One region of the Candidatus Palauibacter polyketidifaciens genome, then DNA from elsewhere that is predicted to be linked to it. Evidence: riboswitches for the same ligand, from Rfam matches in the RefSeq annotation. Region 1 holds a riboswitch; each other region holds the start of a gene.

What was found. A riboswitch is a leader RNA that binds a small molecule or an ion and turns the genes downstream of it on or off. The one in region 1 is predicted to bind S-adenosylmethionine.
Region 2: linked by a shared signal. The riboswitch ahead of metB (cystathionine gamma-synthase) and the one ahead of RN729_RS07905 (alpha/beta fold hydrolase) in region 1 are both predicted to bind S-adenosylmethionine.
Region 3: linked by a shared signal. The riboswitch ahead of metH (methionine synthase) and the one ahead of RN729_RS07905 (alpha/beta fold hydrolase) in region 1 are both predicted to bind S-adenosylmethionine.

Annotation. Positions count from the first base shown of each region.
Region 1 covers NZ_CANPVO010000025.1:34,352-37,621, reverse strand. The annotation lists gene asd (aspartate-semialdehyde dehydrogenase) at 1-803, opposite strand, end outside; gene RN729_RS07910 (hypothetical protein) at 800-1,579, opposite strand; SAM riboswitch class I at 1,676-1,792, opposite strand; SAM riboswitch class I at 1,871-1,995, shown strand; gene RN729_RS07905 (alpha/beta fold hydrolase) at 2,069-3,070, shown strand; gene RN729_RS07900 (CocE/NonD family hydrolase) at 3,140-3,270, opposite strand, start outside.
Region 2 covers NZ_CANPVO010000042.1:6,286-9,555, forward strand. The annotation lists gene RN729_RS11635 (ABC transporter ATP-binding protein) at 1-423, opposite strand, end outside; gene RN729_RS11640 (hypothetical protein) at 523-840, opposite strand; gene metB (cystathionine gamma-synthase) at 928-2,145, opposite strand; SAM riboswitch class I at 2,236-2,354, opposite strand; gene RN729_RS11650 (hypothetical protein) at 2,686-3,270, shown strand, end outside.
Region 3 covers NZ_CANPVO010000039.1:112,099-115,368, reverse strand. The annotation lists gene RN729_RS11000 (DUF5916 domain-containing protein) at 1-1,627, opposite strand, end outside; SAM riboswitch at 1,723-1,796, shown strand; gene metH (methionine synthase) at 1,835-3,270, shown strand, end outside.

The sequences.
Region 1 (3,270 bases):
GCCGGCAGCGACGGCGGAGCCCGGAACTCCGCCAGCGCCCGGGCCGCGGCTCCCGGACTCGCCGGGGACGCGAACTTCAGGAACACGTTCGCCGTGTGGCCGTCAAGCACCGCGACTCGATTGACGCTCACCGCCACGGCGATCTCCGACCCCAGGATCTTGTTGAGTTCCGGTTCGATCTTCTCTTCCTCGCCGGGGATCCAGGGGATGGCGTTTCCCCCGATCTGGACGGAACCGACTCCGGTCAGGCCGCCGCCGGTCACCGCCTGGAGGGTGACGACCGTGGCGGCCTCGATCCCGAAGGCGTCGTGCAGCGGGGCGAGGGCCAGCGCCAGTCCCGCAACCACGCAGTTCGGGTTGGCGACGAGCCGGCCTCCCCCTTCCGACCAGGGTTGTTCGGCGGTGAGGGCCAGCGCCTGCGGGTTGACCTCCGGCACCAGCAGCGGCACGTCCGCCCTCAGCCGGTGAACCGAGGCGTTCGTGCTCACGATGTGCCCGGCCTCCGCGAGCGCCGGCTCGAGTTCGCGCGCCACCCCCGACGGAAGCGCGGACAGCACGATCCGGCATTCCGGTGGGTCCGTGACGACGCGGAGCGGCAGTCCGGCCGCCTCCGGGGGCGGGTCGCCGCCGAGGCTCCAACGGACGGCGTTGCCGTACCTCTCGCCCGCGCGCCTCTCCGATGCCGCGACGGAGGCGAGCCGGAGGGAGGGGTGCCCGTCCAGCATCCGGATCAGCCGCTGTCCGACGATCCCGGTCGCGCCCAGGACGGCGACCGGCAGGCGTTCGTCCAACCGACGGGTCATGCGCATCGGGCGCTCGCTTTCCGGCCGCTGTTGCGGTCATGTGCCGGGTCGTGCCGGCCGACCCACGTGCCGGTGCCGCCGGGGGCCGCGACGCGGAACGGGATTCGGTGGTCTTCGGCGAAACGCAGCGCCCGGTCCTGGACGACGCCACCGGCCGTCCGCCGGGCCTCTCTCCACGTCGCCGTGCGCAGCGGCGCGATGTCGGGGAACCGCTTCGGATCGGCCGGGAAGATCCCGTCCACATCCTTCACGAGGCGAACCTCTGTCGCGCCGAGCGCGTGGCCCAGGAAGAGGGCCGTGAGATCGGATCCTCCCCTCCCCAGCAGCGACGTCACCCCGGTCTCGTCGACGCCCACGAACCCGGGAAGGACGATCGCATCGTGGGCCGCGAAGGTCGTCTCGATCCGGCGGGCATCCACCGCCACCGGATCGGCGGATCCCAGCGGACCCTGCGTGCGGACGGGCAGGTGCCAGAACGACATGCCCACGGCGCGCACGCCGGCCGTCGCCAGCGCGAGGCGGAGCAGGGCGACGGACGCTTCTTCGCCCGTCGCCAGAAGCGACCCCATGAGATCGTCCGGGAGCGACGGAGCGACTTCGCGCGCCGCGGCGAGCAGATCGTCGGTTGTGTCACCCATGGCCGACACGACCGCGACGACGTTCGCGCCACCGGCGACTTCGGCCCGGATCTCCTCGGCCACCGACCGGTACGCGGCCGGACGCGCCAGCACGGATGAGCCGAATTTGAGTACGTGAACGCGGCGAACTTCGCGCAATGAAACGCCTCCCCGAGTCTCGATTCACACTCAGCGGACTCCGGAGAAGCGACGCCCTGGAAACGACAGCTGCCGTGCTAACGAAGCGCGGCGGGCGACTCATCTACCAACGGATCACATCCGTCGCAGGAGTTGGCACATCAGTGGAAGAGCCACCTTCCACAGGTTGCCCCGGTGTCTTCGGGCCTGTCCCTCGACCGGTCTCGATGAGCGTTGAGGGCGCAGAGGCTACAGGGTCGTGGGCCGCGCGTCAAGTTGACCTCCGCTGCCGAAGCCGCCAGGTTCGGCCGCTACTCATCGAGACCGGCTGAGGGACGGGCCCTTTGAAGCCGGGGCAACCGGGGCACGCGCGTTCACGCGCAGCCCAGCGGTGCCAACTCCTGCGGACCCTTGAACGGGGATCCGAGAGATGAGCGTCGCACCCGCACGGGTCGGTCGGCTGCTCCGGAGTTGGCGTCGCGCAAAACATGGAGAAGCCGATTGAACGCCGTGCTGCCGGAGGGTCGGAGGGGTGCCGTCGCGATGCCGGCGGAGTGGAGGCCGGAATTCGCGGCCGGGGTCGACGCTCGCTTCCGGGTGCGCTACGAGCTCGCCGGGCCCGAGGGCGCGCCGCTGCTCGTCGCCATGGGGGGGATCTCCGCCGACCGCCACGTCTGCGCGAACGTCCTGGATCCAGCGCCCGGCTGGTGGCGGAAGCTGGTGGGCCCGGATCTGGCCATCGATACCAACCGCTGGCGGCTGCTCGCGATCGACTTCCTCGGGTCTCCCGGGACGTTCGAGTCGACGGAGTTCGCCGACCCTTCGAAGGGTCTTTCGCCGGACCGGATTCACATCACGCCCGGCGATCAGGCGGAGGCCGTGGCGGTTGTGCTGCGCCACCTCGGCGTCGAACGGGCCCACCGCATGCTGGGCGCCTCGTACGGGGGGATGGTCGCGCTGGCGATGGGGGTCCGCCATCCCGCCCGTGTTGGCGGCGTCGTTCTGATCGGCGCGGCGCACCGCGGCCATCCGCAGGCCATCGGAATACACGCGGTGCAACGGTGGATCGTCGAGTTCGCGCTCCGGCACGGCCGGGGGAGCGAAGGCGTGGCTCTCGCCAGGGCGCTGGCGTTCACGACCTACAAGTCGGCGGCCGGGCTCGACGCCCGCTTCCCGCACGACTGGGAGTGGGAGGATGGCGCCCCGGTCTACGCCGTTGGCCGCTACCTGGAGGAACGGGGACGGGAGTTTGCGGATCGGTTCCCGGCGGAGACCTTTCTGACGCTGTCGGCTTCGGTCGATCTGTGCGACCTGCGTCCGGAGGAACTCGGCGTCCCCGCCTGGCTCATCGGGTGGGAGGAGGACACGCTGGTGCCGCCCTGGCTGCTCCGGGAGACCGCAAATCGGATCGGCGCGCCCTCGCACCTGCGGATTCTGAACTCGGACGCCGGGCACGACGCCTTCCTGCTACACGCGCCCGACTACGAGGAAGCCCTTCGAGCCTCGCTCTGACGCCGGGGAGGCGGCGATGCCGGCAAAATGACGATGCCGGCGAGGCGACGCCCAGCCCGGCGGCGACGCTCAGCCGAATGGCGCCGTCGCGACGGGAAGCCGCACGCATGAAGGATATGCGGCGGAGTGCAGGACCGTGTTGCGGGCCGTCCGCATGCGCGTGCCGGTCCCCACGTCCTCTCCCGTGTTGAGGTTGCGGC
Region 2 (3,270 bases), on a different contig from region 1:
GCGCCGGTCGACCGCGTCGCGCTCCAGGCCGGCTTCGACGAGGATGTCGGCGAGGCGTTCCCGCCCCAGCGACCCCTTCCCGCCCAGGGCGGCGAAGTACTCGAGGTTCTCGAGCCCGCTGAGGTTGCGGTACAGCATCACCTGTTCCGGGATGTAGGCGAGCCGGCGCTTCGTCTCGCGGTCGTGGGTCGACACGTCCATGCCGGACACCAGGGCCTGGCCTCCGGAGGGCGGCACGAAGCCCAGGAAAAGGTTGATCGTCGTGGTCTTCCCCGCCCCGTTGGGGCCGAGGAGGCAGTAGACCTCTCCCGGCTCGATGGCCAGGTCGAGTGAATCGAGGGCCTGCGTGGCACCATAGCGCTTGCTGAGCCCGCGGGCCTCGAGAAGGGGCGGTTGTCCCGCTCCCGATTCGGCGGTCTGCATGGATCTCCATCTCTCGCGTTGGCCGCGCCGTCACCGGCGCGGGCGACAAGTCTCCTGCCGGTCTCCGGACCGGCAGTGCGGCTTCGCTACAGACTTTCGCTACAGAGAGATGGGAAGCGGAGGAGCCCGGCTACGGTGGGGGGAGAGATGGGCGGCCCGGGCATTCAGCCGGTGCCCCCGAAGCGCCGGAGCCGGCACGAGACGCGGTTCGATGACGGTCGGCGTCGCCGAGGACACCACGGGGTCCGCCTTGTGCGCCAGTTCGCAGATCGAACACGCCGCCGGGGAATCGGCCGCGTCGTCGTGTGAATGCGTACCCTCCGCGAGGCCGACGACGACGAGCGAAAGGGCGACCAGGACTCCGGACAGCAAGCGCATGCGGCGCCTGGATCGTCCGGCATCGACCTGGTTTGCCATGGCTCCCCTTCCGTCCCGCGGATCGGCGCGCCGGACCGCCCGAGAGCGGCCGCGGCGGCGGCACCTTAGAGAACGCGCGGCACCCGGTCAACGTTGAGCCGCGGGCACCCGCGCGGCACGCGCTGGCGGACGCTCAGCCGCCGAGAGTGCCCGCTTCAGATCGGCCTCCAGGTCCTCACAGGCCTCGATCCCCACGGACAACCGGAGCAGTCCCTCGCCGATCCCCGCCGCCCGGCGGGCGGGTTCATCCATCGACGCGTGCGTCATCGTCCAGGGGTGCGCGACCAGGCTCTCGACGCCACCCAGCGACTCGGCCAGGGCGAAGTACTCGAGCACGTCCACGAAGGCGTCCACCGCCGCCCGTCCGCCGCGCAGTTCGAACGAAACGAGGCTGCCCCACCCCGTCTGCTGCCGCCGCGCGATATCGTGCCCCGGGTGATCGGGCAGGCTCGGGTGATAGACGCGCGTGACGACGTCGCTGCGGTCCAGCAGATCCACGATGCGGAGCGCGTTCGCCTCGTGCATGCAGCTGCGCGCGTGGAGGGTCCGCATTCCCCTGAGCGTCAGATACGAGTCGAACGGAGCCCCCGACACACCCATGACGTTGGTCCACCAGGCGATTTCTTCGAGCAGATCCTCATCCGCGGCGACCACCGCCCCGCCCACCACGTCTCCGTGGCCGTTCAGGAACTTCGTCGTCGAGTGCACGACGAGATCGGCGCCGAACTCCAACGGGCGCTGGTTGACGGGCGAGAGGAAGGTGTTGTCGGCCACGCAGATCGCCCCGATGTCGCGCGCCACTCGCACCCACGCGGCGATGTCGGTGATCCGCAGGCGTGGGTTGCTGGGCGTCTCGATCCAGATCATCCGGGGCCGGAGTCGGCGCGCGAGTTCGAGCGATGCGGACTCCCACGGGTCGATGAACTCGACGCGATACCCGCCACGGTTCGCCTCGGCGGAGAAGAGGCGGTGGCTGCCTCCGTAGCAGTCGCGAGGCGCCAGGAGCAGATCGCCCGCTGAAAGCAGGCGCGTCGACACGGCGATGGCCGACATTCCTGACGACGTGATCACGGCACCGCACCCTCCCTCGAGTTCGGCGATCGTTTCGGCCGCGAGATCCCGCGTCGGGTTGGCTGTGCGGGTGTAGTCGTACTTCGCGTATACGCCCGGCGCGTCGAAGACGAAGTTCGTGGAGAGATGGATCGGTGGCATGACCGCCCGATGGGCGGTGTCGACGCCAAGCCCCGCCCGCACAGCGCGTGTGACGGGGGACGAGGCAACGCGAGCGGCAGAGCGGTGGGTCATGGTGACCTCTCCGAGTCTCGAGTGTACCTCATCGGACTCCGGAGATTCGACACCCTGTGACTGCGGCTACCGCCCCGAAGGGCGGCGGGCGGTTCATCTTCACGGTGGAAGCGAGTCCACCGCAGGAGTTGGCACCTTTGCGGGAATGCCACTTCCCGCAGGTTGCCCCGGCGTCAACGGGCCTGTCCCTCAGCCGGTCTCGATGAGTTGTCGTGCGGGCAGTTTTACGGGAGTGGCCATCGGATGTCAACTAATACGGCGTCCTGTCCCGCTTCCGGGTCCAGCGCTCGAAAGCGTCCCGCGCCCCGTCGGAACGGATCGCACGAGCGGGACGATCCGGCGCTCCTCGGGCGGTCGCAGGCGGCCAACCAACACTTTTGATACACCCAACCATCGGTTTTGACATTGTCGAGAGCCTCACGTGGCTTTCGGTTTTTTCCCTCGTGTGAACCGATCCAGGTCAGGCGTGGATCGTAAGGCGACGGCGGAGAGCAGACGCACGGGGACATGCGACGACCACGGGCCAGATCATACAAGGGCTTGATCGCCATCTGCTGCACGGCGTGGATCGCGGCGAACGGGCGCGTGTCCGCACAGGCGGGCCGCCTGGTGCTAACCGAATCCGGCAGGCACGTAATGCCCGGGCACATCCTCGTTCGCGGCGGCGCGCTGTCTCCGCGAGGGGATGCCAGCCTGTTCTGGAGTGGCGATACGGTCTGGGTCGCATCGACGCGCCACGCCGAGGCACGCGCCGTGTGCCCCGAGAGGATCCGCGCGCCGCTCGGAGCGGCGTTCGTGAGCACCCCGGCGGCGGGAGGAGCGCCCGTCATCGAGATCATCGACGGGGGCATGGCGGGGGCGGATGAGCCGCGGATCATCCGCTTCTCCGATGACCAATGCCGCGCGACCGCCTGGACCGGCCCCGACCCGAGCCTGCCCGCTGCTCGTGACGCGGCCGGCTGGGTGTCCGCCAGCGGGACGGACCGCGGCGGGTCCGACGGAATCCCGACGACGCGGGTCTCGCTCGTGAGGGACGGCGGCACACCCTTCTCCGCGTCGAGCGTGGATCTGCCGATCGCCTGGTCCGACAGCGTGGCCATCTCCGTGTCGAGCGGGCCAAACGGC
Region 3 (3,270 bases), on a different contig from region 1:
TAGCGGTGGAGTCGACCGCCAGGTAGGTCGCGTCGGGGCGCTGGAAGTAATGCGTGGGATTGCGCTGCAGCCGGAGGAGCGCATCGCTCGATCCCTGGACCAGACTGCCCGAGTAGAACCCCCACAGACGATAGTCGCGGCCGCGGCGTCCGCCCCACTGGTGTTCGAAATCGACCCCGAAACTGAACGCCTCGGAGGGGAGGAAATCGAACGATCCGTCTCCCGGGAGCTCCCGCTTGAGCCCGGTGCCGATCACGCCGATCTTGCTCGCGCCCCCGCGGAAATCCTGCTGCAGCCGAACGACCGCGTGCTCGGCCTGGGGCTCGGCCACGAACCTTCCGAGGGAATCATCCTCGGCAAAAAACGCCTGCCCCATCTCCTGTCCGGTGACCGCCGCCAGGGCGCCTACGGAGAGACCACTCCGGGTTCTGCCCGTGAGCTTCGCCGCCCCCAGGATCGACGTCACGTGGGGCTCGTCGTGAAAGTCCGCCTCGTAAGGTCCGGATCCCCGCGGTTCCCGTCCGATCCGCCGGCTGAAGAAGAGCGCCTTGCCGCCACCGAAGCGGCCGCCGCGCGAGCCGGCGAAGGTGAAGATCTGCGCGTCGCGTACGAAGAAGGGGCGCTTCTCCGGGAAAAACGTCTCGAACGCCGTGAGGTTGATGACCTCGGGGTCCACCTCCACCTGGCCGAAGTCGGGATAAACCGTCGCATCGAGGCTGAAGGCGGAGCCGATCCCCATGCTCATGTCGAGCCCCCCGCGCGGCTCCATCTCGGTGCCGTCGAACAGCGGGTTCCCGGGCGTCGCGGGGGCGGTGTGGTACTGGGACACGGCGAAGGGCCGGACCTCGAACCTCCGGCTCGATCGGGGGAGTTGCAGGCCGTCGATCGTGCCGAACTGGCTGACTCGCCCCCGGGCCGTGCGCGACTGCAGGGCGAAGTAGTCCGTTTCGTTCGTCTCGAGACGCCGCCGCTCGAAGTTGATGCCCCACGTCTGCATGCCGGGGCGGGCTTCGTAGCGGATCTGGGAGAGCGGGATCCGCATCTCCACCGTCCACCCTCGGTCGTCGACCTGCACCGCGGAGTCCCAGATCGCGTCCCAGTTCACGTCTTCCTGCGTATCGCCGAACAGGTACCGGTCCGTCTCGGCGCCGGCGGCGCTGACCTCGAACTCGTAGCCGGTCAGCCCGTCCCGGTTCGGATCGAGGGAGAGCTTGAAGGAATCGAAGGAACCCCGTTCATCCCGGCGGGTGAGACGCGCCCGGATCACGCTTGGGTCGCTCTCGTACAAGCGGGCGGCGACGTAGATCGCGCCGTCGTCGAACACGACCCGGACCTCGGTGGGCTCCGACGGATCCGCTCCCTCCAGCGGGACGCCCTGGACGAAGTCCGTGATGATGGGGGCCGGTTGCCACGCCGGGTCGTCGAGTCGGCCGTCGATCGAGAGCGCGCCCTCGCGGCGCACCGCGTCCACGGCCGCCGGATACACGCCTCCCCTGAAGACGGTCGCTTCGGGTCCTTCGGGCGGTGAGAGCCCCTCCTGCTGCCCGTGAAGCCCCCACCCCACCCCGTTTATCGCGAGAGCCGCGGAGAGGAGCACCGCGCGGCTCGCCAGACGCCAGTTTTGCATGTAAGGCCAGACACATCTTCCCGCGACATCGTTTAATGGAGTCCGATCCAAGTTTCGTCGGCGCCGCGAGAGCGCTAGTTTGGCGTCTGCCGGGGGAATCCGGACGTGGTGATTTGAGGCGGATTGCAGCCACGCAAAACAATCGCTAAAGAGCCACGCCCCGGGCGCGATTCTTTGGCGACCGGGCTTTTTTTTGGGGTGAACGTCGTGTCCGAAGGCCGAAGAAAACGCGTCGCACAGATTCGGGAGGCGCTCGACCGGCGCATCCTCCTGATGGATGGCGGCACGGGAACGATGATCCAGCGGCTGGGCCTCGACGAGGCGGCCTATCGCGCGGGCCCGCTCGCGGGCCATCCGCAGCCGCTGTTCGGGAACCACGACGTGCTGTGCGTCACCCGTCCCGACGACATCGCGTCCCTCCACCGCAGCTACCTGGAGGCCGGGGCCGATCTCATCACGACGAACACGTTCAACGCCCAGGCCATCTCCCAGGCGGACTACGGCATCTCGCCCGAACACGGCAACGAGCACCTGATCCGCGAAGTCAACGTGGCGGCCGCGCGGCTCGCACGCCGGGCCGCCGACGACTTCACGCGCAGGGACCCGACCCGTCCCCGCTTCGTACTCGGGTGCCTGGGTCCGACGAACCGGACGGCGTCCCTCTCTCCGGACGTGGAGGACCCCGCCTTCCGCGCCGTCACCTTCGATGAACTGGCCGCCGCGTACCGCCTGCAGGCGGAGGGGCTGCTGGAAGGCGGCGCCGACGTGCTGCTCGTCGAGACGGTGTTCGACACGCTCAACGCGAAGGCCGCGATCTGCGGCATCCTCGAAGTCGGCGCGGAGCTTGGCGAAGAGATCCCCATCGCCGTGTCGGGGACGATCACGGACCTGTCGGGACGCACGCTCTCGGGGCAGACGGTCGAGGCGTTCTGGCTCTCGATCCGTCACGCCGACCCCCTCTTCGTCGGTCTCAACTGCGCGCTCGGAGCCGAGGAACTCGAGCCCTACGTCGCGGAACTCTCCGCCGTGGCCGACGTTCCCGTGGGCTGCCACCCCAACGCGGGCCTGCCGAACGAGTTCGGCGGATACGACGATACGCCGGCCCATATGTCCGACCTGCTGGGCAATTTCGCGGATCGCGGGCTCCTCAACCTCGTCGGCGGCTGCTGCGGGACGGAGCTGGAACACATCCGGGCGATCGCGGAGCGCATGAACGGTGTGCCGCCGCGACCCGTGCCCCTGATCGATCCGCTGCCCCGCTTCTCGGGTCTCGAGCCGCTCGCGATCCGGCCCGACACGCTGTTCGTGAACATCGGCGAGCGCACCAACGTCACGGGTTCGGCCCGCTTCGCGCGGCTGATCCGTGAGGACGCCTTCGACGAAGCAGTCGAGGTCGCGCGCGACCAGGTGCTGAACGGCGCGCAACTCCTCGACGTGAACATGGACGAGGGTCTCCTGGACTCCGAGGCCGCGATGACGCGCTTCCTGAACCTCATCGCGGCGGAACCCGACATCGCCCGCGTCCCGACGGTCATCGACTCCTCGCGCTGGGAGGTCATCGAGGCGGGGCTGAAGTGTACGCAGGGAAGGGCGGTCGTGAACTCGATCTCGCTCAAGGAGGGGGAGGAGGCGTTTCTCGAGCA